One region of the Lysinibacillus sp. fkY74-1 genome, then DNA from elsewhere that is predicted to be linked to it. Evidence: riboswitches for the same ligand, from Rfam matches in the RefSeq annotation. Region 1 holds a riboswitch; each other region holds the start of a gene.
What was found. A riboswitch is a leader RNA that binds a small molecule or an ion and turns the genes downstream of it on or off. The one in region 1 is predicted to bind cobalamin.

Region 1 (7,408 bases):
ATGGCTGGCAGAGCGTGATGAAGAACTGCTAGATAACTTTTTGAATGAAACATTGGAACATCGCCAATGCATGACTAGACTACAAACGATGATTAAAAATGAGGATGCCTTTCCTTGTTTTATAGGTTCTGCGTTGAAGGATGAAGGCATTGAGGAATTTATTGCTCAACTTCCATTCCTAACGGGTACTCACTTCGAGCCAGAAGCACCTTTTCAAGGAGAGGTCTTTAAAATACGCCATGATGGACATCAACGTTTAACGTTCATCAAGGCCCTTACAGGCAAGTTACATGTTCGGGATGAATTTACATTTGGAGATATCACAGAAAAAGTAACAGAAATTCGCCTATATAACGGCAGTCGATTTGAAACTGTTCAGCAAGTTGAGGCTGGTGAAATCTTCGCTGTTAAAGGGCTCAGTCAGGCAAATATTGGGGATCGAATTGGCAGTAAATTGCTATCACTGCCCTATGAGCTTGTCCCTACATTACAGGCAAAAGTTCAATATGAGGGTGAGCAACATATAAAAGAAGTATTAAGGATTTTCCGTTTACTAGAGGCCGAGGAGCCGTCATTGCGTGTCGTGTGGCAGGAAAAATTTCAGGAAATCCATGTGCACATAATGGGTGTCATTCAGTTAGAAGTCCTGATTGACGTGTTATTGAAACGTTTTGCATTACACATTTCTTTTGGAGAGCCGCAAATATTATATATGGAGACAATTGGGACAACCGTTACAGGCTACGGTCATTTTGAGCCACTCAAGCATTATGCAGAGGTTCATTTATTAATGGAGCCTAATGAACGCGGAGCAGGAATTACCTTTAGTAATGCCTGTCATGCCGATGATTTATCAGTGGGCAACCAGCGTCTCGTTGAGAAGCACTTGTTTGAGCGTGATCATCACGGCTTACTCACAGGCTACGCCGTCACAGATATTCATTTTACGCTATTAACGGGGCGTGGTCACAATGAGCATACCTCTGGTGGTGATTTCCGAGAAGCTACTTTCCGAGCACTACGTCAAGGACTAGAACAAGCACAGAACATCCTGCTTGAGCCATATTATCGCTTTAAAATGAAAGCTTCCAATGATTTTATTGGCCGTATGATGACTGACATTCAACAGGCTGCCGGCACATTCGACGACCCAGACCTCACCGAAACTGACGTTGTTTTGACAGGACGTGCACCTGTAGCAACCTTTATGAGCTATAGCACAATCTTTGCTGCCTATACCAATGGGAAAGGCTCACTTACCCTCCAATTTGATGGCTATGATGTGTGTCATAATGCAGAAGAAGTAATAGCCCAGATAGGCTATGATAAAAATGCGGACCCTGAATACAGTTCTTCCAGCATTTTTTGCGCTAAAGGCAAAGGCTATACTGTCCCTTGGCAAGAGGCTCAAGCAGCCATGCACTTTCAGGGATAAGTCAAGTAAAGTATTTGCAAGGACGGTGTGTTAGGCTAATAGCCTCAGATGAAGCATGATACGCTGGCATAAATAAAACAAGCCCCCCGCTTCATGGAGGGCTTGTTTTCATATCGCACCGACAGCTTTCTTTGAGGGCTTATGGACCTGATAAGCAGGTTCAACCACCACATAGCCCTGCGTATTAGTGAAGTCGATTAAAACTTTACCAGGCTGACTTTTTAATATTTGTAGTTGATCAATTAATGTTAACAATAGCTCATGGCCGTTCCCTCGTGGATGCCAATTTAAGTGATCACCATTTAACTCCTGAACCGCATCCAGAAATTGTTTATATTCCTGCTGCGCGAATGCGATTAGTTGATCCTGATGAGAAATTTCCATTAAATCATTTATATAAGTTTCATAAAAACGTATAACAATGGAGCATAGTAAATCATTGACACGTGCAGCGCTTAACACGGGATTGGGCTCTTGTGAAAGGCGATCAAGGTTAGGCTTTGCTCGTGTTGAATCAATGCGTGTAATTAAGTGATACGGCTCCCCGTTCACCTCATATATAATAGGGTTCGTCGGCATATACATCATAAAGCTATTCGTCTTCGTTTTCAGTTGATCCGTTAACGTTGCCAGAGCAAAAAGATGGCCTTCTACCTCACCATTTCTTATCCAAATAATGTCTTTATTATATAAAATTCGCTCAAAAAAGCGGTTGTTGCGAATCAGCTTCGTTGCTAATAATTGATCAATCAGTGATTCAACCACCATTCTTGTTTTCGCTTTTTTAGCAATTTCTGTCCTTGGCTGCTTACAAATGGTCATATCTACAAAAGGCGTTTCCTGTGTTATCGTTGCATGAATATTCATCCTATGTGCATCCCCTTTGCGTACATATTTTCAAAACAAAAAGGACTTCCTTCTATGTTTGAGGAAATCCTTCGCTTTAATGTGATTCATCACACAATGCCAAACAAACCCTAAGTAAATGTGAAGGAGTTCGAAAATGAACCCTTTCATGAACTTTGGGCGTTTGACGTACTGTGACGAACAGAGCATTCTGTTTTGTCAACATGCCACCTCCTATTCCTCGTAGGTTTATGGTGTGTACTCATAACAGGCAGGTATCCTGACTCATGGTCATCGCCACTTTTCCCCTTCCCATCATTTGACAGTGGTTGCTGAAAAGTCGCTCACATTTACAGTTGCGGGACAGTGTCGGATTCACACCGACTTCCCTTTTAAGCAAATTGCACGCAATTTACACCTATTACTACACGCTATTCAATTGTCATAGGAATCGGGTGTACTCCACATTCCTATTAGATTACTAAAATCAATTGTAAAGTAGTGGATTTCTAAAGTCAAATATCACAATATTTTCCAAACCATTTCTTCACTTAATCTTACAAACTCTGAAATTCTGACAACATGTCTTCCTATTTACTTTGATGGTATGATACTTCCTCAGCTTCATGCGGGTCATCTCTTTCGAAATCCCCTCGGATTCTCTACGCAGCATAATACTGAATAGCTTCAATTTCTTTACCGCTATACGTTCTGGTCTTTTCCAACGAATCAGCAAAATGGTCGTCTTTTTCACATATTAAATCAACGAAACTAGTTAATGTTTTCTCCTAATACGTCCTTTACCGAATATCTTCTTTTTAACATCCGTATCACCTTCATCTATTTTTCGGCGTATATACTCGCATGAGAATAAATTTTAGCGAATGATTAACGGCTTTTAAAAAAGGAGTTACGACACTTTTATTTTAGGTTATTAGTTATGTAATATTTGATAAAATAAGTTACGAGCGCAGGGGATTCCTGCGCTCATTTTTTTAACGCAAAACCGCGAGTTAAATCGGGATAAGACACTTGCATCATTTTGAAATACTAACATAAACAACCTATAAACGCACCTCAGACAAACCTATACGCACAACTACGCGATTCAACGATTCTCGCTACATCTGACAGCGTTGAGTGATGTAACTAAAGAGTAATAACTTCACCAGAGTATTGTCTTAATTGTTCAATGGCTACTGTTACGGCTACTTCCTCAGTCTCAATCAAACTCAATCCTTTTTTAATAGGACTCCAAAATTCATATCCGCAGTCTTCTTGCCACATATATACTTCTGTTGTAAAAAGACCATCTCTCCGTTTTATAATTTGAACTTTATATTGATGACTTGGAGACATTATTTCCTTTAGCATCTGTTCCATCGTTTCACCATCTTTACAAATAGTAATGTGTATAACTATTATTCTTCAAAAAGAAAAAAAGCTTTGAGCAAAATCTTAAAAACAGGGGGCTTGGGAAGGTCATGCATTTTCAACACAAAAAAAGAGGTTTATGGTGTGTATTCGTAACAGGCTGGTATCCTGACTCATGGCCATTTCCACTTTTCCTCTTCCCGTCCAACTTAAAACGGTATTTTCTAAGGTCAAATACTAAGCTAAACACCAGTAATTGAATAAAAAAGGATAATAGACAATACTGCAAAGGTTTGAATGATAATCCCGATCACGCTACAAATTAAACCAGAAATTGCCAAACCTCTGCCATTTTCATTTCTTTTAGCAATTTCCTTTGTTGCCATTCTTGATAAAACTACTCCGAAAATCCCAAGAACTAATCCAATAAATGGTACGATGATAGAAAGAATACCAAGCGTTAATGAAATGATAGATTTATTATTCATTTCAATTTTTTCAACCATTTCCCTCAACCCCCAACAATCTAATGTTACGAATCACACTTCTTCAAAAAACAGTTCCATCCATTGAATTCTATCAATATTATTGAAATATATCTATTATTTTACAATATAAAAGGTTATGCGTAAGGTAGAACCAGTCAGCGTTTCTTTGCTAATTTCTAAGCTCTGTGCGCTTGCTCCCTAATTGGAACGGGGCGACAGCAACACCCCTCACATAGTAATTTCCCCATCCCTATTCCCCCTTTCTAAGCACAGCCAAAAAAGCCTCGCATCTATGCGGGCTTTGTATGTGATTCGTGATTTTGGCTTTATTTCATTATTACGAGACTAAAACATACTGCGCTAAAACACTTTGCACTTTATAAATATTGGTCGCCTTATTGAAGCTTTTTTGGATAGGTAGCGAACTGCCTGATACCCATATTTTTAGCTCTGCGTCTAAATCAAATGTACCAGCCGTTTCTACTGAAAAATGAATAATATTTTTATAGGGGATCGAATGGTATTCCGTTTTCTTACCAGTAACTCCTTGCTTATCAATGAGGATTAATCGTTTATTCGTAAAAATAAATATGTCTCTAATAATTTTATAGGCATTTTTGATGGTTTCGTTTGGAATTAATAAATCTTTGACCTCCTCCTGTAATTTTTCAAAATTCACCTCGCTTGCATTGCCGATTAATCCATCAAATAAGCCCATTCTTTATCCCCTTTCAGCTTTTGTTTGTTTAATATATTATGAAGAGAACCGGGCTACGACTCCAAGTTTTGGTATTATTTTTTCTGTAAGGAGGGGGGTTCATTGCGAGCATTCCTATTTATTATCATGTCCCTCCTAGCTACAGTTGTTTTAGGCTGTACGGATAAAGAGCTAGCAGTGGGCAAATTGGCGAAGGTCAGCATTTCTAACGGCGAAGGATTTGACACTGTGAATACTGATTTTATCTAAGAATATGAGGATGAAGAGTCTCTTGAAATGTTCCATGAAGTCATTACTACTGCTGTGAGAAATAAGGGAATTGTTAATATGGCTACCCCTCCATATGATGTACAAGTAGTGGATATGGATGGAAACCAATATGGCTTCCATCTTTGGGTAGGGGAAATGGGTCAAAAGGGAACGTTGATGAACGTGAAGGATACCCATACGATTTATAGCATCTCTGAAGATTTGATTTCCCCACTTAGATCATTGCTGCAAGAATAAAAAACACTTTCCATTCAAATAAGGAAAGTGTTTTTGGATTAATCATACTACGGCTTGAAACAGCATTTGCGCATATCGGTCTGTAAAAGCAAAGCCACCTTCGCCTTTATGGCTCTCATCGACAATTTTACCCGACTTCATGACATAAATACGATCACACAAATAAGAAACCGCCTTTAAGTCGTGCGATATAAATAAAATGGCCATGTTTTTTTCTTTTTTTAAAGTTATTAATAAATCTATCATTTCTCGTTGAATCAAGCGATCTAAACTCGAAACAATTTCATCACAAACTAATAGTTGGGGTTCGACTAAAATCGACCTTAGTAAATTAACCCGTTGTCGCTCCCCTCCACTTAGCTCAGATGGCAGGGCTTCTAATATATCGGTTGGGAGCATCACTTTTTCTAGCATTATCTGTAGTTCGCGATCAGTCAAAGACTTATGTGCTGCCATTAGAGGCTCACGTAACAATTCCTTGACGGTCCATACTGGATTTAAGGCAGCCGTAGCATTTTGAAAAATGATTTGGCAGTTCTCATAAAAATGCGAGCGATTTTGCTTCGTCATCAATTGATTTTCAAAAAACACCGCCCCTTTTTCAGGCTTTTCTAGCTGCATTATCACTTTGGCTAAAGTACTTTTCCCACTGCCGCTTTCTCCTACGAGTCCTACGATTTCACCTTTTCCCACGGTTAGGTTTATATTCTGTAATACTTGCTGTCCTGCTCGATAGCTTTTACTAACATGATTTACATGAAGCAACAATATCAACCGCCTCCTAAAAATGATGAGCGACAAGCTGCTTCGTATATGGATGCTTGGGCTCCTTAAAAATTTCAGACATTCTCCCACTTTCTACTATTTCGCCATTTTTCATCACCAGAATAGAATCAGCCATCTTAGCAACTCCTAAATCATGCGTAATCAATAGTATCGTCGTCCCTAAGCGGGCATGGAGATTTTTTAGCAATTTGATAAATTCTTGTTGATGGAGCATATCTAGTGCAGAGGTTGGTTCATCCGCCATCAAAACGTCTGGTTCATGATAGAAGGCGCAGGCAAGCATGCAGCGTTGTAGCATGCCACCTGAAAGCTCAAATGGATAGCGATTTAACACATCCTTAGGTAGGTTTAACTCCTTTAAAATGGCTGTGATTTTATCTAAAAATTCCTCTTCCTTTTGCCCTAGCCTCGAAGCGGTCAACCTATAGAGTTGATGCTTTATTTTTTGGGTGGGTGAAAAACTATTCATTGCATCCTGAAAAATGGTAAAAAAATGCTTTTTGCGTAGCTTCACACGCTCCTGTTCTGACATTGTCATGACATTTCTTTCATTAAATAAAATGGAACCCTCCATAGTTGCTCGTGCTGGTAGCATCCCAAGCAGAGCTGAAAGGGTCGTACTTTTGCCGCTGCCACTCTCGCCAATGATAGCGGTAATTTGACCTTTAGGTACAGTAAAAGTCAAGCCTTGAATAAGGGATTTGCCGTCTAATTGAACAGCCAAATTGTCAACTTTAAACATGCGTTCGGTTCCCTCCTTGTTTGAAAGTACCTCCAATAACTTGCACACATAAAATCGTTATAAAGATTAACAGTCCAGGGAAAAGACCCATCCACCAAGCACCCACAAGTAAATCATTTTGCGCTGTGTACAGCATTGTTCCCCATGATGGAGTAGCTGGTGGGACACCAATTCCTAAAAAGCTTAAGGAAACTTCGGTAAAAATAGCCCCAGCAAAATTAAAAATGGTTACCACAAATATCGCAGGCATACAATTACGTAATAAATGGCCAAAGAGAATTTTCCACAACGGCGTGCGGAACATTTTCGCCATCTGCACAAACTCTTGCTCCTTTAATCGGATAAACTCTGAGCGGACGATACGAGCTGTCACAAACCATCCCGTGATACCCATCACCATCGCCATACGCCACATACTGCCCTGCATCATTGCCTGTAGAGCTAGCACGATGACCAATGAAGGAATTGTTAAAAAGGCTTCGAGAATACGCATCATTACTGCATCAATGGCA
Region 2 (7,408 bases), 1.7 Mb from region 1:
TTCCACGTATGAAAGCTGCCATTCAAGCACTGGGCTATGATCGCGATACATTGGAAGTAGAAGTAATTCAGATGGTTCAGCTTTATAAAAATGGTGAGAAATTCAAAATGTCTAAACGTACAGGAAATGCAGTAACAATGCGTGAGCTTGTGGAAGAGGTTGGTTTAGATGCTGTTCGTTACTTCTTCGTAAAAACAGCAGGCGATTCTCATATGGACTTTGACCTTGACCTTGCTGTATCGCAATCCAATGAAAATCCAGTGTATTATGCACAATATGCACATGCACGTATTTCATCAATCTTACGTTCAGCCAATGAACAAGGTTTTGCTGCTACAAGTGAAAACCTTACCCTGTTAACAGCTGAGAAAGAAATTGATTTACTGAAAAAGATAGGCGATTTCCCACAAGTGGTTGCTGACGCGGCGAAACACCGTACACCACATCGTATCGCAAACTATATTCAAGAAACGGCTGCTGCTTTCCATAGCTTCTATAATGCAGAAAAAGTATTAGATGCTTCAAACAAAGAGCTAACAGAAGCTCGCTTAGCATTAATTACGGCTGTTCGTACAACAATTGCCAATGCACTTCGTTTAATCGGCGTATCAGCACCAGAAAAAATGTAATAATCAATTTTGGCTCCTAACAGGTAAAATGTTAGGGGCTTTTTTAATGGATAAAAGTGGTTAACACCATTAAAAAATGGCAGATAGATATACAAAAGTTTCGGCTAACCCTGAAATTTCTGCTTCGAACTATATTTTTCTGTTAATTGCGAAAATTTTGTTGAAGTTAACGTTAACGTCAATGGTATACTGATGCCATATAGGAGGGGGGAGACGATTATGAAGACGATTCAGGAGGTGGCTCAGGAGTTCGATGTGTCCACACGCACAATTCGTTATTATGAGGAGCTTGGTCTTCTTTGTCCTCAACGTTCATCTACGAATCAACGAACCTTTTCGAAAAAAGAATTAGCGAAGCTCAAGCTTATTTTAAGAGGAAAGCGTTACGGCTTTTCACTGGAGGAAATCAAGGAGATGGTGTTACTTTTTGACTTTGATCGCTCTGGGATTCAGCAATTGGAGCGAACCGTTGAATACGGAGAGCAAAAAATTCAAGAGATTGATAGTAAAATAGCTGAGCTTACGCAAATGAGAAATGAATTACAACAAATGCATGGCATGTTTAATGAAAAATTAACGACTTTAAGGGGAGAGATGCACGATGAATAGTTCCGATTTATTAGCACGTAATGCCCGTAAGTATCCAAAAAGGGAAGCTGTTATTTGTCATGGTAGAAGAGTGACCTATCATGATTTAGATGAGCAAGTGACCCGTTTTAGTCATGCTTTATTAGAACAGGGTGTAAGGCAGGGAGATAAAGTTCTGATTTTTATGCCTAACGTTGTAGAGTTTGTCGTGAGCTATTTTGCTATTCAGCGAATGGGTGCTATTGTCGTTCCGGTCAATGCTAAGTTTACATTACAAGAAGTAGAGTATGTGGCACAGCATGCTGAGGCAAAAGCAATTATTGCTCATGAAGCTATTTTTGCGGCAGTCCAGCATATTGCCGTAATCCCGTTGAAAATTAAAACAGGGCAGCAAGTAGCGGGCTGGCTTCAGTATGAAACAATGATTCAAAGTGCCAGTGCTCATACGATTGAATGTCAGTTAAACGAGGATGATGCTTCGACTATTTTGTACACATCAGGTACAACTGGGAAACCGAAGGGCGTATTGTTTAGCTATCGAAATATTTTAACGGTTGCGCAAATGATTGCAGTTGAAATGGAGGTCAAGCCTGAAAGCCGTATATTGCTGATGATGCCATTAACCCATTCCGCACCATTACATTTATTCTTAATGGCAGGTGTACTTGTAGGTTCTACAAATGTATTAACACCAACTTTCACGCCAGACTTATTGATGGATTCCATTGAACAGGAAAAAACGACCCATTTTTTTGGAGCACCTGTTGCTTATTTATTAACAGCACAGATGCCAAGATTGCAATCAGCTGATTTGTCCTCTATGAAATGGTGGGTATATGGAGGAGCACCGTTATCCGAAAACGAAGTTCGTTTTATTCAACAGTCATTCCGCACAACTAATTTAACATGTGTTTATGGATTAACAGAGGCGGGGCCAAGTGGATCATTGCTTTTTGGTAAGGAGCATGAAGAAAAGGCTGGGAGTATTGGTCAACGTGCACCTTTAGGTACAGAGATACGTATTGTTAACGACCATGGCGAAGATGTACCAGCAGGAGAAGTAGGGGAAATCGTTTTATTTGGTGAGGGTAATATGCTCGGTTACTACAGAGATGAAGTGGCAACCAATGCGGCATTTATAGGCGGCTGGTTAAAAACAGGGGATCTCGCTCGTATGGATGAAGACGGTTTTATTTGGATTGTTGATCGAAAGAAAGATGTGATTATTTCTGGTGGAGTCAATATTTACCCGAAAGAAATAGAAGATTGCCTTTTAAGCTTTGAGGGGATATTTGAAGCGGCAGTAATTGGTGTTCCACATCCACAATGGGGTGAGACAGTGAAGGCTGTTTATTCGGCTAAACAGGATATTGATGAAGATGCTCTAAAAGATTTTTTAGAGGGGCGGCTTGCTAAGTATAAATTACCACGTATTTTTGAAAAAGTGGAAGCGCTACCACGGAATGCCTCAGGCAAAATTTTAAAGCAATCTTTGAAAGGACAAGAGGTGAGATAGCATGAAAGTTTTACAACAGGAAATAGCACGTACAAGCAATTTCTTTACAGGTGATGAAACGCTTCAGAAAGTGTTGGAAATGATGTTGGATAAAGAATTTTCATCTTATGCGCATCGAGAATTGACGGACTTTGGTGAGCTATGTGCTGATGCTATAGACGTGAGGGCGAAACATACCGATCGACAAGGGGAGCCTCGCCTTCAAAGGTATAATGCCTATGGTGAAGAGGTCTCAGAGGTGTGGGTCAATGACGGCTACAAAAAAACAATTGAAGAGACATATAATACGGGTATTGTTGGTTATGTGCATAAGGATATTCCCCAACTAGGTCACAAGGGGAATTATGTCTATAGCTTTGCGCAAGGTTATTTACTGTCACATGCAGAGCCCGGTTTTTATTGCCCTGTGACATTAACGATGGCCACTGCCTATTTATTAGACCATTATGCAGAGGAAGAAGTTAAGCAGCGTTTCTTACCACATGTTTGTGCAACAGGCGATTTAGAGCTATATGAGGGGGCGACATTTTTAACAGAACGTCAAGGAGGCTCAGATGTTGGTGCAAATGTAGTAGAAGCAAAACTTGTAGGGAATGAGTACCGCCTCTATGGTGAAAAGTATTTCGCGTCTAATGCTGGAATGTGTGGGGTTGCAATGGTGTTGGCACGAATAGATGGTGCACAAGCAGGCTCTAAAGGATTAACTCTATTTGCAGTTCCATGGCGAAATGAAGATGGATCGGTTAACCATCTTCGTATTCGACGACTAAAAGATAAATTAGGTGTGAAAGCCGTTCCATCTGGTGAGGTAGAGTTTGATGGAGCACTCGCCTATGTAGTTGGTGATCCAAATAAAGGGATTTATTATATGTTGGAGGCGCTTAATTTATCAAGAATTTGTAATGCAGTGGCATCCATTGGTATTATGCGCCGTGGCTTCTTGGAGGCGAAGCATTATGTGTCAAATCGATATGCCTTTGGTAAACCTTTAACACAGTACCCTATGATTCAGGATACATTGGGTAAATATGCTGCTAAGCTGCATGTTGAAGTAGCCACGATTTTTGATCTTATTCAATTATACGACAAAGTGACAAGTGGTCAGGGGACAGAACAAGACATCATAATGAATCGTTTATATATTGCCATTATGAAAAAGGAAACGGCAGAGCAGGCAGTTCATTATGCAAGTGAAGCAATTGAGCTACATGGCGGGAATGGCTATATTGAAGACTTTGTAACACCACGCTTACTAAGGGATGCGCAAGTGTTGACTGTATGGGAGGGTACGGCTAATATACTAGCGTTGGAGCTTATTCGCTTAGTGGATAAATACAGAGCACATGAATTGTTTGTTCAAGAGATGAGCGAGCGATTAGAAGTATTAACAGACCATTCATTAGTGAAAATCGTTCAAGAGCAATTAACTAAACTATCGGCAACATTACAAATTTTTAGTGCTCTCGATGAAGCTACAAAAACGTTTGAAGCAAAGGATGTTGCCCAAAAAATGGCTCATTTATATGAAAGTGTCATCGCAGTTGAATGGGCACAAAAATTTGGTGGGAAATATGAAAAACTTGCGGATGTTTATTTAGAGCAAACTTGGTCATTACGACCGATTGGTGCTTCGATGAAAACCGTACAGTATTTTGATGAAATTGTCTAACAGCCTTTGGAGTCGCCTTGATATAGAGGCGACTTCTTTTAATTTCATGTATAATATAATTCAACTGAATATTATAAAGGTTCTTTACTTATGTAAAGTGAAAAGGGAAATCGGTGTAATTCCGATGCGGTCCCGCCACTGTAAGTGTGAGTTTTTTCAAATAATGCCACTAAAAATTTCGGGAAGGCTTGAAAAAACGTAATGAGCACAAGCCAGGAGACCTGCCTTTATAGCATAGACATGACAGCCTACGAGGATAGGATGGTGGATTTTGTATCAGTTTTTTGGTGCGATTTTGACCCCTCATCATTCGAAGATGAGGGGTCTTATTTTGATGGAAGAACACTTCTAACACATGAACGCACAAATCTACGAAGGAGGATTCACATGAAGAAATTTTGGAAAATAGGAGTATCGGCATTTTTAACGATAGGGTTGCTAGCAGCTTGTGGACAAGAGGCGAAAAATGATAAGTCCGCAGCTACAGAGGAGCAAACACAACAAGAAACATCTAAGGTGGAAGAAGCAACATTTCCAATAACTATAACGGATGCTATTGGAAAGGAGATGACTCTAGAGGCCCCTCCTGAGAAAATAGTGTCACTTATTCCAAGTAATACAGAGATATTATTTGGCCTAGGTTTAAAGGATGAAATAGTCGGGGTTACAGACAATGACGATTATCCACCAGAGGTAGCTGAAAAGGATAAGGTTGGTGGCATGGAATACAATATTGAACAAATTATTGCCTTAAAGCCAGACATCGTTTTTGCACATGAATCTAGCATGTCTCTTTCAGAATCAGCCATTGCACAGCTTGAATCGGCGGGCGTGAAAGTATTTGTTGTAAAAAATGCCCAGAATTTTAATGAAACCTATACAACGATTGAACAGCTTGGTCGTGCCACAGGGAAATTACCAGAGGCTGAAAACATCATTGCTGACATGAAGGCGAAAGTAGAAGCAGTACAGGAGAAAGTGAAAGACGTTGAACCTAAGAATGTTTTTGTAGAGGCCTCTGATGAACCTAATATTTATACAGCTGGTCAAGGCACATTTATGAACGCAATGCTGGAGATGATTCATGCAAAAAATGTAGCAGCAGATGGTGATAATTGGTATGAAATTAGTGCAGAACAAATTATCACAAAAAATCCAGATGTCATCGTGGTGACATATAGCTATGTACCTGATATTTTAACAAAAATACCAAAGCGTGCTGGTTTCGATACAATAAATGCAGTGAAAAATAATGCCATTGTGCAAGTAGATGAAAGCACAACAAGCCGTCAAGGACCGCGTTTAGCGGATGGTCTTGAGGAGTTAGCAAAAGCCATCTACCCTGAGGTATTTAAGTGAAAAAAGTAGTAACAGCCTATGTATTAACATGTACGCTTTTTATCATTAGCATTTGGTGTGGCGTAGCTATAGGCTCTGTTCATATTCCGATAGAAGTGCTGTGGAATCAGTCAGTTGATGAAACGGCTGCCAATATCTTTTGGAAAATTCGCTTGCCTCGTGTGCTTTTAGCAGGGCTAGTAGGGGCTGCTCTCGCTATTGCGGGAGCAGCTTTCCAGGGCTTGCTAAAAAATCCGCTAGCAGATCCATATACATTAGGTATTTCATCCGGTGCTTCTGTCGGTGCAGTCATGACAATTTTTTTTAATATTTCGATACCTGTTGTAGGCTTGTATGCCTTACCTACCTTTAGCATGATAGGCGCAATCATTACAATGGTTGTAGTTATGAGCTTTGCTAGAATAGTAGACCGTTCGCTAAAGATGGAAACCCTTATTTTAACGGGCGTTATCTTTAGTTCATTTTTAGGGTCGTTAATCTCGTTAATGATTGCCTTATCGGGAGAGGAGCTACGCCAAGTAATCGGCTGGCTACTGGGTTCTGTATCTATGCGTGGTTGGCCGTATGTTCAAATGATTATCCCATTCGTTATTGTGGGTTCCCTTATGCTGTGGACGCAGAGACGTGAGCTTAATGTTTTATTATATGGGGAAGAAAGAGCGAAGCATTTAGGTGTCAATGTAAAACGTAGTAAGTATTTGATTTTAGTAGGTGGTTCTATGCTGACTGGAGCAGCGGTAGCTGTTTCAGGCACAATTGGCTTTGTAGGGTTGGTTGTACCACATATGACAAGAATGATTTGGGGTTCTGATCACCGTCATTTACTGCCATTATCATTTTTTAATGGTGCAACATTACTTATAATTTGTGATTTAGTCGCAAGAACAATCATCCTGCCAAGGGAACTGCCCATTGGTGTCATTACTGCATTTATTGGAGCGCCTGTTTTTTCCTATATTTTTTATAAACAACGGAGAAGCAAGGGGGTGCGGGCGTGATTTTTGTTGAACATCTATCAGGTGGTTATGAAGACGTACCAATCGTCAAGGATATAAGCTTTACGGTTGAGAAAGGAAAAATTCTTGGCATATTAGGGCCAAATGGTAGTGGGAAATCCACATTATTAAAGGTAATGAGTGGTATTCTACCAGCTGTTGAGGGCACAATTTCTATTGATGGACAAAACATTCTGTCCTACAATGCCCGTGCTTTAGCAAAAAAAATGGCTGTTTTACCACAGCTTCATGCGAATGCTTTCTCAAACAGTGTAAGAGAGACTATTTCGCTTGGACGTTATCCACATCAAACGGGCTTTTTTTCAAGTTGGTCTGAGCAAGATGAACAAGCGGTTCAACATGCAATGCTGCAAACAGGTATAAAACGTTATGAGCATACACCTATGGAATTTTTATCGGGAGGCGAACAGCAAAGAGTTTTTGTTGCACAGGCCCTTGCTCAAACTGCGGAAATTTTACTGCTAGATGAGCCGACAAATCATTTAGACATTGCCCATCAACGTCAAATTTTAGATATGGTTCGGAAGGAAGCAGTCGAGTGTGGATTAACAGTAGTGATGGTATTACACGATATGAATTTAGCCTCTCTCTATTGTGATGAATTATTGCTCATGGAGAGTGGACAAATGAG
Region 3 (7,408 bases), 250 kb from region 1:
ACGAAGGTTTTGCTGGAATTTATCAATAATCTGAGGGAATGCTTCCTCACGGCGGAAACGATGTCCTAAAGGATATTCACACTCAATTAGCTCAGTTGATGTACCATCTTTGTAATAAACTTGAACAGCGTTCGCAATGGATCGTTTATCAGGGTCTAAATAGTCGATTGTATATTGGCCTTTTTCCACAACAACCATTTTATTACGCAAGTCATCGATTCGTGGATCTGCCGCCACCTCATCTTCATAGTGATTTGCGGTAATGTCACCATAAATAAGACCAATCGCTGTAATATATTGAAGGCAGTGATCTCGATCTGCAGGATTGTGAAGAGGCCCTTCTTTATCGATAATTCGCATGGCTGATTCATGTGTTGTAATTTCTATGCGGTCAATATCAGCTAGGCGATTTTTTACTTCAGCATGCAAATGAACGGCACATTCTGCAGCCGTTTGAGCATGAAACTCTGCAGGATATGAAACTTTAAAGAGGACATTTTCCATAACATAAGATGCAAGTGGTCTCGCAAGCTTTAATTCTTGCTTATGAAAGAGCACATCTTGGAATCCCCAGCCTGGTGCAGATAATGCAGTTGCATAGCCCATTTCCCCTTTCACAGCCATCATTGCTAGTTGTACGGCCCTGCTTGTAGCATCGCCAGCAGCCCATGATTTTCTTGATCCCGTATTAGGAGCATGTCGATAGGTTCTTAAACTTGAATTATCAATCCAAGCATTTGATAAAGCATTGACAATCTCTTGATGAGTGCCCCCTAAAGCCTTTGTAACAACAGCTGTTGTCGCTATTTTGACAAATAAAACGTGATCTAAGCCAACACGATTTAAGCTATTTTCGAGTGCAAGTATTCCTTGTATTTCATGGGCTTGAATCATCATTTCTAAAACATCTTTCATTTGGAGAGGCTCTTGCCCTTCTGCAACACGTACACGACTCAAATAATCAGCTACAGCTAAAATACCACCAAGATTATCAGAAGGATGCCCCCATTCTGCCGCCAACCATGTATCGTTATAATCCAACCAACGGATCATACAACCGATATTAAAGGCACCTTTAACTGGATCAAGGACATAGGATGTCCCTGGAATACGAGTACCATTTGGAACGACTGTACCTGGTACTACAGGACCTAGAAGTTTTGTACATTCAGGATATTGTAAAGCTAAAATGCCACAACCTAACGTATCCAATAAAACATATCGAGCCGTTTCGTAAGCTTCTTCGCTCGTAATCTTTGTGTTTAATACGTAATCCGCAATATCAATAAGAAGCTGGTCTGTCATCGTTTTTTCATTCGTTTTAATCATCTATATCTTCCTTTCAAGGTATGAATTTGATATACTAGTATGCTGATGGGCATTGGTCAGAATGTCCATCAGCTCTATGGCGAGTTGTTAAAACTTGATTATACCGACAATTCTTCAAGGTTATGACGCTCGCCTATATAATGAACACGAGGTCTAAATAATCGATTATTGTCATGTTGTTCGATCACATGTGCACATAAACCGATCGTTCGAGAGCCAAAGAAAATAGGCGTATATAATTCAATTGGTAAGCCCAGCATGTAGTACACAGGCGCAGCATAATAATCTAAATTTGGATACAAGCCTTTTTCCTCCACCATCACTTTTTCACCGGCTTCGCACATGTGATATAAGCAGTCATCCCCTTGCTCCAAGCATAGTTTATACAAAGCTTCTTTCATGATCTGCGCTCTTGGGTCCATTTTTTTCATATAGACACGATGGCCAAAGCCCATTATTTTATCTTTATTTTTGAGCTTGTTTTTCAGCATCGCTTCAAAGCCCTCCACAGTCTTAGCTTCAAGCAGCATATACATGACTGCCTCGTTCGCCCCACCATGCAAATTTCCTTTCAATGATGCGACAGCACCAGTTAGAGCACCATACAGATCGGATTGTGTGGAGGCAATAACACGAGCAGTAAAGGTCGAATTCGGCATTTCATGTTCACTATATAAAACAAGTGATTGGTCAAAAATTCCCTCTTCTAATGGTGTTGGTTTTCTTCCAGTAATCATGTAATAAAAATTAGCACTATAAGAAAGCTGACTATCCGGTTCTACAACATCTTGACCATTTAATACACGGTAGCTATTCGCAACGATGTTGGGCATTCCACCTAAAAGTCGATATGCTCGTGTTACATTCATTTCAGTCGAATGATCATGGATGTGCTGATCATACCCTGCTAACGCTGAAATTCCAGTTCGAAGGCCGTCCATCGCATGTGTCCCATTTGGTAATAAGTTGAAAATTTGAAAAAGCTCTTGTGGAACGTGATAGTTTTCTTTCAATTTATCCTGTACGTCAGCTTGTTGCTCAGTAGTTGGTAGGTTTCCGTGCAATAATAAATGGACAATATCTAAATAGGCGTATCTCTGAGATAGTTCAATCAAATCATAGCCACGTATAACAATTTGACTGCCTACTACGTCTAAGAAAGACAGTTTTGTTTCCGCAGCAATAACTCCATCAAGACCTGGTGAATACGTTAACTCCATAGATTACAACCCCTTTGTTTAATCATTCTTGTAAGCGTTACCATTCAAACTCGAAAGAACAACAAAAAAACAACTTCTATCCTTTAGAAGTTGTTAATCTACAAAAGTATGACAGAACAAAAAACAGTGAACTTACATCCATTCACAATCATCATACAGTAGCTAACACCTCCCTATCCTCGTAGGTCAATTGATGCTTATTTAGTGGCAGGTCTCCTGACTTATCATCAACATTCCTATAACACCTTCCCGTTTTGAAGAACAAAACAGTGGTCTCGTTATGGAACTCCTACATACAGTTGCGGGACAGTGTTGGACTCACACCAACTTCCCTTTTAATCAAATGGAATCAAACCCATTTGAACCACCAAAATTTAGCATATTCAATTTGTCTTTTTACCTTAACATAGAGGTTTCCAAACAATCAATATAGGTAAAATTCAGAAAAGACTGATTATAAAAAGCTATTTTTCATTTTTGACGAACTATTCTGCATATTTAAGCATTATTTCGCTCAAAAAAAGATTGTTAATCAATCCCAATGGAGCTATATTTATGAAGTCTGCTTTAAAAAAGCGATTTGTTTTGCATTACGATGAAACGAGGAGTGACGGGATGGGCTATATAACTGAATTAAGAAAGCTTATCGGTAATAGACCAATTATAAGCGTTGGTTCGACAGTTCTTGTTGTTAATGATGATAAGAAAATACTCTTTCAACATCGTTCAGATACGTTGGATTGGGGATTACCTGGCGGTTCAATGGAAATAAACGAAACATTAGAGCAGGTTGCTGCTCGTGAACTTTATGAGGAAACTGGTCTCGTGGCTAAAGAGTTTGAGTTTATCGGTGTTTTTTCAGGACCTGATTATTACTACTGTTATCCGAATGGCGATGAAATCTATACAGTCATTCACCTTTATAGAGCTAAACATGTAAGGGGTGTATTGGAAATGAAGGATGGTGAGAGCTTAAGCCTCACTTATTTCAGTAAGGAAGAACTTCCGAATAATATGGAACAGAGGACGGTCGCTCTCTTAAACAACCTAGAGGGCAAAATATGGGGGTTCGAAAGCTCCTTTACGAAGCTTTCCAAATAACAATGTAAGAATTTTAATAAGGACTTTCTTCGCAAAGACATTTCAGATCATTCCAAACTAGTATTCTTGTGAATTCTTTCGCGAGGGTGACTGGGCAAAATCGCGTTGTATAGCTCAAGTGATGCGGAATGCTTAAATGGTTCACCTTTCATGATTTCCTCTACTAGCTGACCATTTTGCATGACGAGGATGCGATCTGAAATAAAACGTGTAGCCTGTAAGTCATGAGAAATGAAAATGTATGCAAGTTGCAAATCCTTTTGTAGTGTCTGTAGTAATTGAATGATTTGTTTTCGCAAAATCATATCTAAACTACTAATGGCTTCATCTAAAACAATTAATTTTGGATGTAAGGCAAGCGCTCTTGCAATGTTCACACGCTGTTGTTGTCCCCCACTAAGCTGGGAAGGATACTTTTCGGCAATAGATTTTTCTAACTCTACATGATTAAGTAATTCCTTTACCTTATAGTGTCTCTCAGCTGAGCTATAATGCTCGAAATTTAGGTACGGTTCCTCTAAAATTTGAAAAATAGTGTGCTTTGGATTTAATGAATGATAGCTATTTTGGAAGACTGCTTGTAAATCTCTCCGTATCATTTTTTTCTGTTGGCTAGTGGCATCATAAAGATTAACCCCTTGAAATAGAACCTCACCGGCTGTTGGCCTTTCCATTCCTAATATAATTCGGCCCAATGTACTTTTTCCTGAGCCACTTTGTCCAACAATGCCTAAGCATTCCCCCTCCTGAAGTGAAAATGATACTTTCTGTAATTCAGGAGCATCCTGTCTTCGCTTGAATATGAACGGTCTATGTGCATAGTTCTTCTCAATATTTCTCACTTCTAGTAGCTTCAATTTTTTCACCTCTAAAACATCATTCGGGATTGTAATAGTTTCTTTGTATAAGGATGCTGTGGTGCATCAAAAAAATCATAGACATTTGCTTGTTCAATTAGTTCCCCCTTATACATCACGGCTACATCATCAGCTAGTTCAGCAATAACGCCTAAATCATGCGTCACAAGAAGTATGGCTGCCTGTGTTTCCAGGCGAATCCGATCAAATAATGTCAATACCTGTTTTTGGTTGACTGTATCAAGAGCTGTCGTTGGCTCATCAGCTATGTATACCGAGGCTTGAATTGCCAGTGACAAAGCAATCATTACACGCTGTAGCATTCCCCCACTTAATTGGAATGGATAATAGTGTAAAAGTTTCTCGGGATTAGGTAAATTAACTTTTGACATGCTTTCCATAGCAATTTGTCTAATTTCATTTTTAGTTATAACAAAATGAGCCTTTAATGATTCACGAAAATGACTTTCAATGGTTTGCACACGGTCAAAGGCAGTTGAAGGATTTTGCATAATAATAGATAGATGTCTTCCACGATAAGCTCTCATTTGAGCAGCATTTATCTTCAATAAATCTTGTTGATGGTAGAATATGTGCCCTTTGATAATCTGCGCTCTAGACGGTAAGGCTTGCATGATAGCTTGGCAAAGCATGGTTTTCCCACTACCGCTTTCGCCAATAATCCCCAAAACGCGGCCTTGATAGGCTGTCAGATGAATGGCGTTTAAAATATTTTGTTCTCCAATTTTGACCGATAAGTCTTTCACTTCTAAAACTTTTTTCATAACTTCCCCTTTACTGGTCAGGCGTCTTTAAACTACTTGCCAAAACATTACATACTAGGACAACTAGAACGATAGTAAGCCCAGGATATAGCATTAATTCGGGATGTTGGCGGATATATTGCTTCCCTTCATTTACCATCATTCCCCACTCAGGAGTGGGAGCCTGCACGCCAAGCCCTATAAAGGAAAAGCCTGCAATCTCTAAAATAACCTTTCCCATATCTAATGCAACAATCGTTACAATAGGAGGCCAAACATGAGGGAGATAGTGACGAATAATTAATTTCACACCTGTAGTACCGCTTATTCTTGCCGCTAGAATAAAATCCTTTTCATTCATGCCGATAAATAAACTTCGAATTAGTCTTGAATAATAAATAAGCTGTGTCAAAATAAGTGCGATTAACACATTTTTTAAGCTTGGCCCTAATACACCTAAAAGCCCAAATGCTAGTACAAGTGTTGGAAAAGCTAATAAAATATCGCATATCCGAATAAATAGCGCATCTATTATACCTCTTTTTAAAGAGACCCATGCGCCCAACAGGATCGCTACTACAATAGCAACTATTTGTATGACGAGCGCCGCACCTAAAGAATACCGAATCCCTAAAAGCAATCGTGAGAAGACACATCTTCCTAAATGGTCTGTTCCTAATGGATAGTCCCATGAAGGTGCTAAAAATTTCTTAGAAATATCGACTGCTAAAGGGTCATGAGGCATCATGATTGGGGCAAACAGTCCTAGTAAACCAATGATGATTAGTATAGTGAGACTCATAAATCTTCTCATATGTATACGTTCTAAGTTCACTTTACTCTCTCCTATTCTTCATCATCAGATGAGGATCCAATAAACGATGCAATACATCTGTGCCTAGATTGGCGAGCACATAGATGACAGCGATCACCAACACATAGCATTGTACAACGGGGTAATCACGATTCGTTATGGATTCTATTAAATATCTACCGAGTCCAGGCCAACTAAATACTTGCTCTACAATGACAGCCCCACCTAGCAAATTTCCGAGTGTCATCCCTAACAAAGTTGATATCGGTATGGCAGCATTCCTCCCCACGTGTCGGATGAGAATGACCGATTTTTTTAAGCCTCTAAGCTGTGCATATTTTACATAGGGCTGCTCGTATTCTTCAATAATGGCAGAGCGGATAAACTGTGAGAACAATCCGATTGTAGGTAAAGCTAATGTGAAAGCTGGTAAAACTAAATGTGCTCCTGAACCTTTTCCATTCGTCGGAAAAATCCCAAGTTTTAAACTGAATAGATAAAGTAGGATAAACCCTAACCAAAATGTTGGAATGGAAACACTTAGGACTGTAAATAATCGAATGATTTTATCGATAAAGGAATGCTTATATAATGCGCTCACAACCCCTAACGGAATACTAAAGGTTAAAATAAGGATAAATGCTACTAAAGCTAATTCGATGGTAGCGGGTAGCTTAGCAAATAGCTCATCACCAACGGGTAATTTACTAACAAAAGATGTCCCAAAGTCTAGCTGTAAAACGCCTTTTACCCATAGCAGATATTGCATGATAAAAGGCTTATCTGTCCCTAATTCTTCTCGTAAAGCTTGTATAGCCTCTGGTGTTGGGGCTATTCTTGCAAGTCGAAGAATGACCTCTGCTGGTTCTACTGGTACGAAACGAATAAACACAAAGGTCAGAATAGATACGCCTACTAATACAAATGGAAGTGTGAGAATTCTTTTTACACAAAACATCCAAGTCGATTCGTACATGTCGTCACTTCCTATTTCATCCGATGATAAAAAGAGAGTTGTCCTGGTTCGACACACTCTCTCTTTCATACTTAGTTTTCTTTATCCATTTGTGCATATGGAATGTCATACTCAGAAGCACGTGGTGCAAAATCCTTCATATATGGTTGATAAATAACTTGATTCGTTTCATATGATATTGGATAGAACAATGCTTGTTTGTGGAACATTGTTAAAATATCCGTGTATAGCTGCACGCGTTCTTCTTCATCGGTCCCGACTAATAATTGATGTATGTTAGTATCGATTTCTTGAGTATTTGGTAAGCCTAATTTTGCTTCATAAACACCACTAGCATTTGGTGTAGC
Region 4 (7,408 bases), 1.9 Mb from region 1:
TAAATACTATGAATAATATACATTTAGGAGGAAACATCGTGAAAGTAGTAGCCATCGTAGGGAGTATCCGTAAAGAATCTTATAATATGCAATTAGCTCAATTTATTGAAAAACGTTATGCCGAGAAATTGGATCTAGAAGTGTTAAGTCTGAAGGATTTACCGATGTACAACCAAGATATCGAAAATGAAGCACCACAAGCAGTACTTGATTTTAAAGCGAAAGTAAAGGCTGCAGATGCAGTGTTATGGATAACACCAGAATATAATGGAACTGTTCCAGGTGTGATGGTTAATGCAATTGACTGGTTATCTCGTGTAGATAAAGTAATGATTGGCAAGCCATCTATTATAATGGGTGCATCTATGGGGAATTTAGGTACTGTTAAAGCACAATTACATCTGCGTGATATATTATTCTCACCTGGTATTAATTCACCATTACTAAGTGGTAATGATGTTTATATCGGTGCTGTGCATACTAAATTTGATGAAGAAGGTAATTTGACGGATGAGGGTACAGTGAAATTCTTAGATGTAGTCATCGATAATTTCTTAAACTGGTCAAAAAAATACATTTAATTTAAAACCTAACCCATAAGTTTATAGTATACTTATGGGTCTTTTTCTGTTTGGATCGAGTTTTTTTCTGCATGAAATCTTCATATTTTGCCGATATACTAGTAAGAAACTCTAAAATGGTGGTTACAGATGAGAAAATTATCACTAAAGCTAGGCATCATCTTTTTCATTACATTATTTTGTATTGAAACATTTATGATGTTTTTTTTACACGCCTCATTGACTAATTCTAGAGTCGAAGAAGAATTAGCAAGTTTGCAAGCGAGAGGAAACTCACATCGCACAATATTAGAACAGAACTTTAATAACGAAACATTAGCACATGTCGTCCTGATGGAATCGGAAGAATCTACAGATGTAGTGGTGACAGATGCTGAGGGGATCATTTTAGCCTCCTCGCAACTACATCCTGAAATCAAAGAGCTGATAAAGAAAATAGATGAGACTATTCCATACGAGGGAAAGATTCTACAAGATAACTGGCGAGAGGTAAAAGCTATTGCTACTATTAGTCCAATGAAAAGAGAGCAGACAACGATTGGCTATGTCTTTATGTTTCAAAATACAGACTCAATCCATGCTTTAATGAAACGTTTAAATAAACATTTTCTTATTGTGGGCATCGTCTCTGGTTTAGTAACCATTGCTGTCATCATTGTGTTATCTAGAAAACTTGCGGAACCATTAATTCAGATGAAAGAGGCCACTTTGAAAATGAGTAAAGGGGATTTTACTGTCGCTCTTTCTACAAATGGCAAAGATGAACTTGGAGATTTATCGAATGCCATTCAGCTACTATCCAATGAGTTAAATCATTTAAGGCAGGAACGCGAAGAGTTTTTATCTAGTATTGCCCATGAGCTTCGTACACCGATAACCTTTATTAAAGGCTATACCGATATTCTTTATAAACGTGATTTATCAGCGCAGGATCGACAAAAATATTTAGCCATTATACGGGAAGAGACAAATAGACTTTCTCGTTTAATAAAGGATTTATTTGATCTAGCTAAAATGGATGAAAACTCCTTTATAATTGAAAAACAAAATCTAGATTTACAGGCTTTTTTTACTGGCATTAAGGGGAAATTAAGCCCTGCTTTTCAAGAAAAAGATATCCACTTTGAGGTATGCTGTGAAAACGGCTTAACGTTATGGGCAGATGAGGCAAGATTAGAGCAAATAATAATCAATCTATTAAATAACGCATTGACCTATTGCGGACAGGGAGATACTACCACGGTAAATGTTAAGAAGGTCAATGGTGTTTTAACGATTATTATTCGTGATACAGGAAGAGGGATTCCCAACAAAGATTTACCGTTTATTTTTGAGCGCTTTTACCGTGTAGAAAAATCTAGAAGTCGTGCTTTAGGTGGCTCTGGATTAGGTCTTGCAATTGTTAAGGAACTCGTACAGGCCCATGGGGGAGAAGTGACGGTTAAAAGTGAACTAAATAAAGGGACTGTTTTTGAATTATCGTTTAAAGGAGTAGGATCGGATGAAAACCATTTTATGCATAGACGATGAACCAAGAATGTTAGATTTATTGACTCTTTATTTAGAGCCCGTGTTTCATTGTAGAGCCATGTCGTCCATTCATGATGCGCTCATATATCTAGAGGAAGAGCATGTTGATTTAGTTCTTTTGGATATTATGATGCCAGAGATGGATGGATTTCAAGTGTGCCAAGAAATCAGGAAGTTTTGGCATGTACCTATCATCATGCTTACGGCAAAAGGAGAGCACTCGGATATTGTAAAAGGATTAAACATTGGGGCAGATGATTATATATTAAAACCTTTCGATGAGGAAGAGCTATTAGCACGTATACATGCTGTATTAAGGAGAACCAAAGTAGAAAACAAAGTCGTTGTCTTTGAGGGGTTACGCTTAGATAAAGAATCCTTTGAATTATATTTTCAACAAGAAGCCATCCCATTAACACCAAAAGAATTTTCCATGATGTCCTTATTTCTAGATTATCAAAATAAAGTATTTTCAAGGGAACATCTTATTAATACAGTTTGGGGATATCATGTATCCATTGAGGATCGCACTATCGATTCCCATGTCCGAAATTTACGTGAAAAATTAAGAAAAAGCGGTTTTCCTGCTGATGATTATTTGCAAACTGTTTGGGGAATCGGCTATAAATGGCATAAGTTTGCGGATCGAAAGCCTTTAGAACATAAAAACTAGAAAACAACCTCTGCCAAATCTATTGGGAGAGGTTGTTCGGATTATTGCGCTGTTAACTCATCTTCTGTTACCCATTTATGATTTTTCACTGTTTCACCATTCGTCGTAGAAATATAATCAACCATATAAACAGTGGTTGGTACAGCTTCTTCAATTCGGACAGTCGCGTTTTTCATTCCTGCCATATGAGTAGCAGTCGTTTTTACCTCTGTGTCAGAGGATAAAGGCGCTTCTCCTACATCAATTAATTCCTCATGGATAATCCATTTATGATTCTCTACACGTTCGCCACCAGATGTTGGATTATAAGAAATAATATAGGCTGTAGTTTTATAGGCACCAACAATTGTCGCTTCAGCACCTTTCATCCCTTCCATATGCCCATCTTTAATCAAAGCGGTACTTCCTACCGGAAATGTTGGATCTTCAGCCTTTGTTAATGTAGCTGGTACTTCTGCTGAGCTAGAATGGTTCATCGTGGAGTGATCCATTTCTGTTTGTTGCTCCGACTCTGGAGTATTATTTGAAGTTGATGAAGGCTCCGTTTTATCTTCAGAACAAGCTGATAAAGTTAGTAAAACAACTGCTAATAATAGTCCACCTGACCACCTTCGTTTGAATGTCATATGAGATTCTCCTTTCTATTTGCCCTTACTGTAACAAACAAATATGCAGAAAGGATGAACATTAACGATTACAAAAAACTTCTTTAGTCCATTAACTAAAGAAGTGGGTGTAAGCGTTATTGAATGGGTAAGATTTTCAATGTTTTTTGCAGTCGGTACGCTAAAAAACCAGCGAAAATAGCTAAAATAATATCTTTTGGAAGTGGGGGGATCATCCAGAGCCAAGCTAATCTATAGGAAAAATCCTCTGGCGCACTGGCCCATAGTTTGTATGCAATAAACAGCCAGTTGGTACCTATTAAATAATTGAGAGCAGTTGCCAAAAATGCCGCTAGAATATAGCTTTTTCTTGTACCACTTCGTTCTACCATTAATCCAGCCATATACGCTGCTAAAATAAAGGTAATAATGAATCCAAATGTGGGGCTTAATAGTTGACTAAAGCCTCCACCAAAGCGAGCAAAGACAGGGGCTCCTGCTAATCCAATGCACATATAAACTGTGCAGGCAAGCGCTCCCTTTCTACTACCCAAAATAAGTCCTGCTAAAATGGCAAAAAGGGTTTGGAGAGTAATCGGTACTCCTCCCACTGTCATAAAGGGTACAAAGGAAGTTATATTGGCGCCGATCATCATAAGGGTAGAAAATAATCCAATATATGCCATATCTACAGTTCTTAATTTTTGATGACTTTGATTTGTTGCTGTTGTCATGATTTCACCTCTTATTTCAGAGTACTTACCGATAGTGTAAAAAACTAAGTTTTTTGTGTCAACTTAATTTTCGTTCATTGTTAACTCAAGTATGCTGGAAATTCCTTGTAGACTAAGTATCTATAAAAATGTATGATAGAATCGTCATAATTTTATAACTTCACATACTATTGGTGTGACATTTGAAACAATGTCGCTTAAAAGGGAAATCGGTGGAAGTCCGATGCTGTCCCGCAACTGTAACGAGGAGTCCTATCATGTTTATTTGCCACTATTAAAATGGGAAGGCTAATTATAGGATGATGAATCGAAGCCAGGAGACCTGCCAATAAGTAATACCTGTAATGCCCACGAGGATGCAAGCAATTACGGACAATAGCTGGATTTTCTGACTTTGTTTATTCGAGGGTATTTTTGTGCATATTTTGCACGAAATGCCCTTTTTTTATTGAGTGCTAACTGAAGTAAGAGGATCTGGCCAAAATCATGCGAAAGTATATTTAATTGCTTCATTCATCATCTTAGTAGGAGTTTAATGAATGAATAAAAAATTTATGTTATTTTCTTTAGTGCTTCTTTTAGTATTAATCGTATCCATGACATTTGCTGTGATGGTAGGATCTGTTTCTGTGACGCCATTATATGTATGGAAAGTAATTCTTTCAAAATTACCCTTTATACAACACACAATAGAGCAGGATTGGAGTCGCTCACAGGAAATTATTATATGGCAAATAAGAGTACCCCGTGTCATCCTTGCGGCTATTGTTGGAGCGGGTTTAGCCATTGCAGGGGCAGCAATTCAGGCACTTGTAAGAAATTCCATTGCAGACCCGTACATATTAGGAATTTCTTCAGGAGCAGCAGTTGGAGCAACTTCAGTAATTATTTTAGGTGCTTTTTCATTTTTAGGTATTTACGCACTTTCTGTATCAGCTTTTATAGGGTCTTTGCTTGCGATTGGGTTAGTGTTTTTCTTATCGCGCGTAGGTGGCAGGGTCTCGATTTTTCGCTTGCTATTGGCAGGAATGGCAGTTTCCTTTATATTAACAGCCATTTCTAATTTTATATTAATGATGTCAAAGCAAGAGGGTGCATTAAAGGCCGTTATGTTTTGGATGTTAGGTAGCTTAGCTGGAGCTAAATGGAGTAATATTATTATTCCAGCTTCCATCTTTTTCATAGTGTTTGCCCTTTTATGGCTATTTTATCGAAATTTAAATTTGCTATTACTTGGGGAAGAGGCTGCTGTAACATTAGGAGTCAATCTTCAACAATTTCGCATACAGCTCATATTACTTGTCTCTCTTTTAACGGGGGTACTTGTAGCAGTCAGTGGTTCTATCGGATTTGTGGGATTAATTATTCCGCATATAGTACGGTTAATTGTCGGTTCTAACTATAAATATGTAATACCGGTCAGTGCTTTATTAGGAGGGATATTCTTAGTCTGGGCAGATGCTTTAGCTCGCATTATAATTGCCCCACAGGAGATGCCAATCGGTATTATTACAGCTTTCTGTGGAGGACCATTTTTCATTTGGTTACTCCGTCGTAACAATTATTCTTTCGGTGAAGGAGATTAAGTTCCATGACATTAGAAGCAAAACAAGTATCATTCTCCATTTACGATCAGCAAATACTTCACGAGGTAAGTGTAAAAATAAAGAAAAAGCAATTTGTCGGGTTAATCGGCCCTAATGGTAGTGGGAAGTCGACCTTGCTTAAAAATATGTATCGTCTCCTAAAGCCGGAAAGTGGGACAGTCTTGTTAAATGAACAAGATATTTTAAAGCAATCTAGTAAAGCCATTGCTAAAAATTTAGCCGTTGTGAGTCAAGAAACACCTGTATTATTTGACTTTACTGTTCACGATTTAGTCAGTATGGGAAGGACTCCACATAAAAAGCTTTTAGAGCTTGATCAGGAACAGGATTTTCAAATTGTTAAAAATGCTCTCAAGCAAACGGGTATATTGCATCTCGCGAAACGAAGCTTTAGCTCACTTTCCGGTGGGGAAAAGAAGCGTGTCATGGTGGCAAGAGCACTTGCTCAGCAAGCACACGTACTTATATTAGATGAACCAACAAATCATTTAGATATTCAACATCAACTTCAGTTGATGGACTTAATTCAAACCTTACATCTAACAGTAGTAGCCGCTTTGCATGACTTGAATATCGCCGCAATGTACTGTGATCAAATTTATGTTTTACAGCGTGGACGCATTGTTTGTCATGGTACACCAGAAGAAGTGCTTACACCATCATTACTGCAAGAAGTATTTGGAGTATTTGCAGATATTCAAACACATACACTGACGGGTAAACCGTATCTTACATATGTCCCTGAACAATTTGCAAGAAGGACCAACCCTATTTAGTAATCACAATTGTCTTGCCTCAATCATTTAACATCATCTAAATAAAAAGGGCGCCACTTCATTAAGAGGGCGCCCTTTGTAATCAAATATCAAGATACTGCTTTTAAACCTGCAACTCCAATGATAATTGCAACGATACTGATGATTCGTGCAAGGTTTTTAGATTCCCCAAAGAACATAATATTGACAAGCACGGCACCTACAGTTCCAATACCAACCCAAACAACATAGGCGATACTTAATTGTAAATAATTGAAGGAAGCATATAAAAGTGCAAAAGATAAACCAAAGCCTCCGATGTATAATAATAAATTTCGGACGGTTTTATGTTGACTATAAAAGCGTAAACCAATGACACCGACTATTTCCGCCACTGCTGCTAATATAACGAATACCCAGCCCATTATGCATCCACTCCTTTTGTCGTACTAGGATCTTTCGATGGATTATCCGCCAATTTTAGGCCAATAACGCCCAACACTAAAATAACCATAAATATCCCCTTAATCGCATTAAAGTCACCATTGAAAATAAAAATATCCATTAAGGTCGTTCCGATTGCACCTGCTCCAGCGAAAATTGCATAGACAGTACCAGTAGGAAGTTTTTCACAAGCCTTTGATAAGAAGTGAAAATCAATAGCGATAATAGATACAATAATGATCCAATGCCACCATGAATTTGCTACATTAAAACCGAATATCCAGAACAATTCAAATAAACTTGTTAGTCCTACATACATCCATTCTTTTTGCATAAATAAATTCCTTTCATAGTAAAATATTATGACTGACATTCAGTCATTTTTGAGGTAAAAGAGAACGCCACTTATGCGTGACGTAGGCCAAGTGCATGATATAAAAAGTCTAGAAGCTCAAGTTTAAGCTGTTGCATGGTTTCAT

Region 2: another riboswitch for cobalamin. It lies ahead of ACE1MS_RS02350 (ABC transporter substrate-binding protein); the one in region 1 lies ahead of ACE1MS_RS10455 (hypothetical protein).
Region 3: another riboswitch for cobalamin. It lies ahead of mmgD (citrate synthase); the one in region 1 lies ahead of ACE1MS_RS10455 (hypothetical protein).
Region 4: another riboswitch for cobalamin. It lies ahead of ACE1MS_RS20065 (FecCD family ABC transporter permease); the one in region 1 lies ahead of ACE1MS_RS10455 (hypothetical protein).

What each region holds. Positions count from the first base shown of each region.
Region 1 is NZ_CP170173.1:2,148,250-2,155,657, reverse strand. It holds gene ACE1MS_RS10460 (GTP-binding protein) at 1-1,435, shown strand, start outside; gene ACE1MS_RS10455 (hypothetical protein) at 1,544-2,302, opposite strand; cobalamin riboswitch at 2,535-2,718, opposite strand; gene ACE1MS_RS10450 (hypothetical protein) at 3,431-3,664, opposite strand; gene ACE1MS_RS10445 (DUF4190 domain-containing protein) at 3,898-4,161, opposite strand; gene ACE1MS_RS10440 (PH domain-containing protein) at 4,481-4,861, opposite strand; gene ACE1MS_RS10435 (hypothetical protein) at 4,964-5,110, shown strand; gene ACE1MS_RS10430 (hypothetical protein) at 5,138-5,368, shown strand; gene ACE1MS_RS10425 (ABC transporter ATP-binding protein) at 5,411-6,136, opposite strand; gene ACE1MS_RS10420 (ATP-binding cassette domain-containing protein) at 6,150-6,896, opposite strand; gene ACE1MS_RS10415 (ABC transporter permease) at 6,889-7,408, opposite strand, start outside.
Region 2 is NZ_CP170173.1:487,749-495,156, forward strand. It holds gene argS (arginine--tRNA ligase) at 1-629, shown strand, start outside; gene ACE1MS_RS02335 (MerR family transcriptional regulator) at 849-1,238, shown strand; gene ACE1MS_RS02340 (class I adenylate-forming enzyme family protein) at 1,231-2,733, shown strand; gene ACE1MS_RS02345 (acyl-CoA dehydrogenase family protein) at 2,735-4,402, shown strand; cobalamin riboswitch at 4,463-4,645, shown strand; gene ACE1MS_RS02350 (ABC transporter substrate-binding protein) at 4,790-5,761, shown strand; gene ACE1MS_RS02355 (FecCD family ABC transporter permease) at 5,758-6,759, shown strand; gene ACE1MS_RS02360 (adenosylcobinamide amidohydrolase) at 6,756-7,408, shown strand, end outside.
Region 3 is NZ_CP170173.1:2,399,733-2,407,140, forward strand. It holds gene ACE1MS_RS11620 (bifunctional 2-methylcitrate dehydratase/aconitate hydratase) at 1-1,329, opposite strand, end outside; gene mmgD (citrate synthase) at 1,428-2,549, opposite strand; cobalamin riboswitch at 2,739-2,933, opposite strand; gene ACE1MS_RS11630 (NUDIX hydrolase) at 3,165-3,650, shown strand; gene ACE1MS_RS11635 (ABC transporter ATP-binding protein) at 3,698-4,516, opposite strand; gene ACE1MS_RS11640 (ABC transporter ATP-binding protein) at 4,519-5,292, opposite strand; gene ACE1MS_RS11645 (ABC transporter permease subunit) at 5,303-6,106, opposite strand; gene nikB (nickel ABC transporter permease) at 6,108-7,061, opposite strand; gene nikA (nickel ABC transporter substrate-binding protein) at 7,133-7,408, opposite strand, start outside.
Region 4 is NZ_CP170173.1:4,052,859-4,060,266, reverse strand. It holds gene ACE1MS_RS20090 (NADPH-dependent FMN reductase) at 39-581, shown strand; gene ACE1MS_RS20085 (ATP-binding protein) at 711-2,111, shown strand; gene ACE1MS_RS20080 (response regulator transcription factor) at 2,083-2,784, shown strand; gene ACE1MS_RS20075 (YdhK family protein) at 2,826-3,410, opposite strand; gene ACE1MS_RS20070 (biotin transporter BioY) at 3,527-4,123, opposite strand; cobalamin riboswitch at 4,278-4,467, shown strand; gene ACE1MS_RS20065 (FecCD family ABC transporter permease) at 4,663-5,709, shown strand; gene ACE1MS_RS20060 (ABC transporter ATP-binding protein) at 5,715-6,506, shown strand; gene ACE1MS_RS20055 (DMT family transporter) at 6,596-6,910, opposite strand; gene ACE1MS_RS20050 (DMT family transporter) at 6,910-7,263, opposite strand; gene ACE1MS_RS20045 (TetR family transcriptional regulator) at 7,335-7,408, opposite strand, start outside.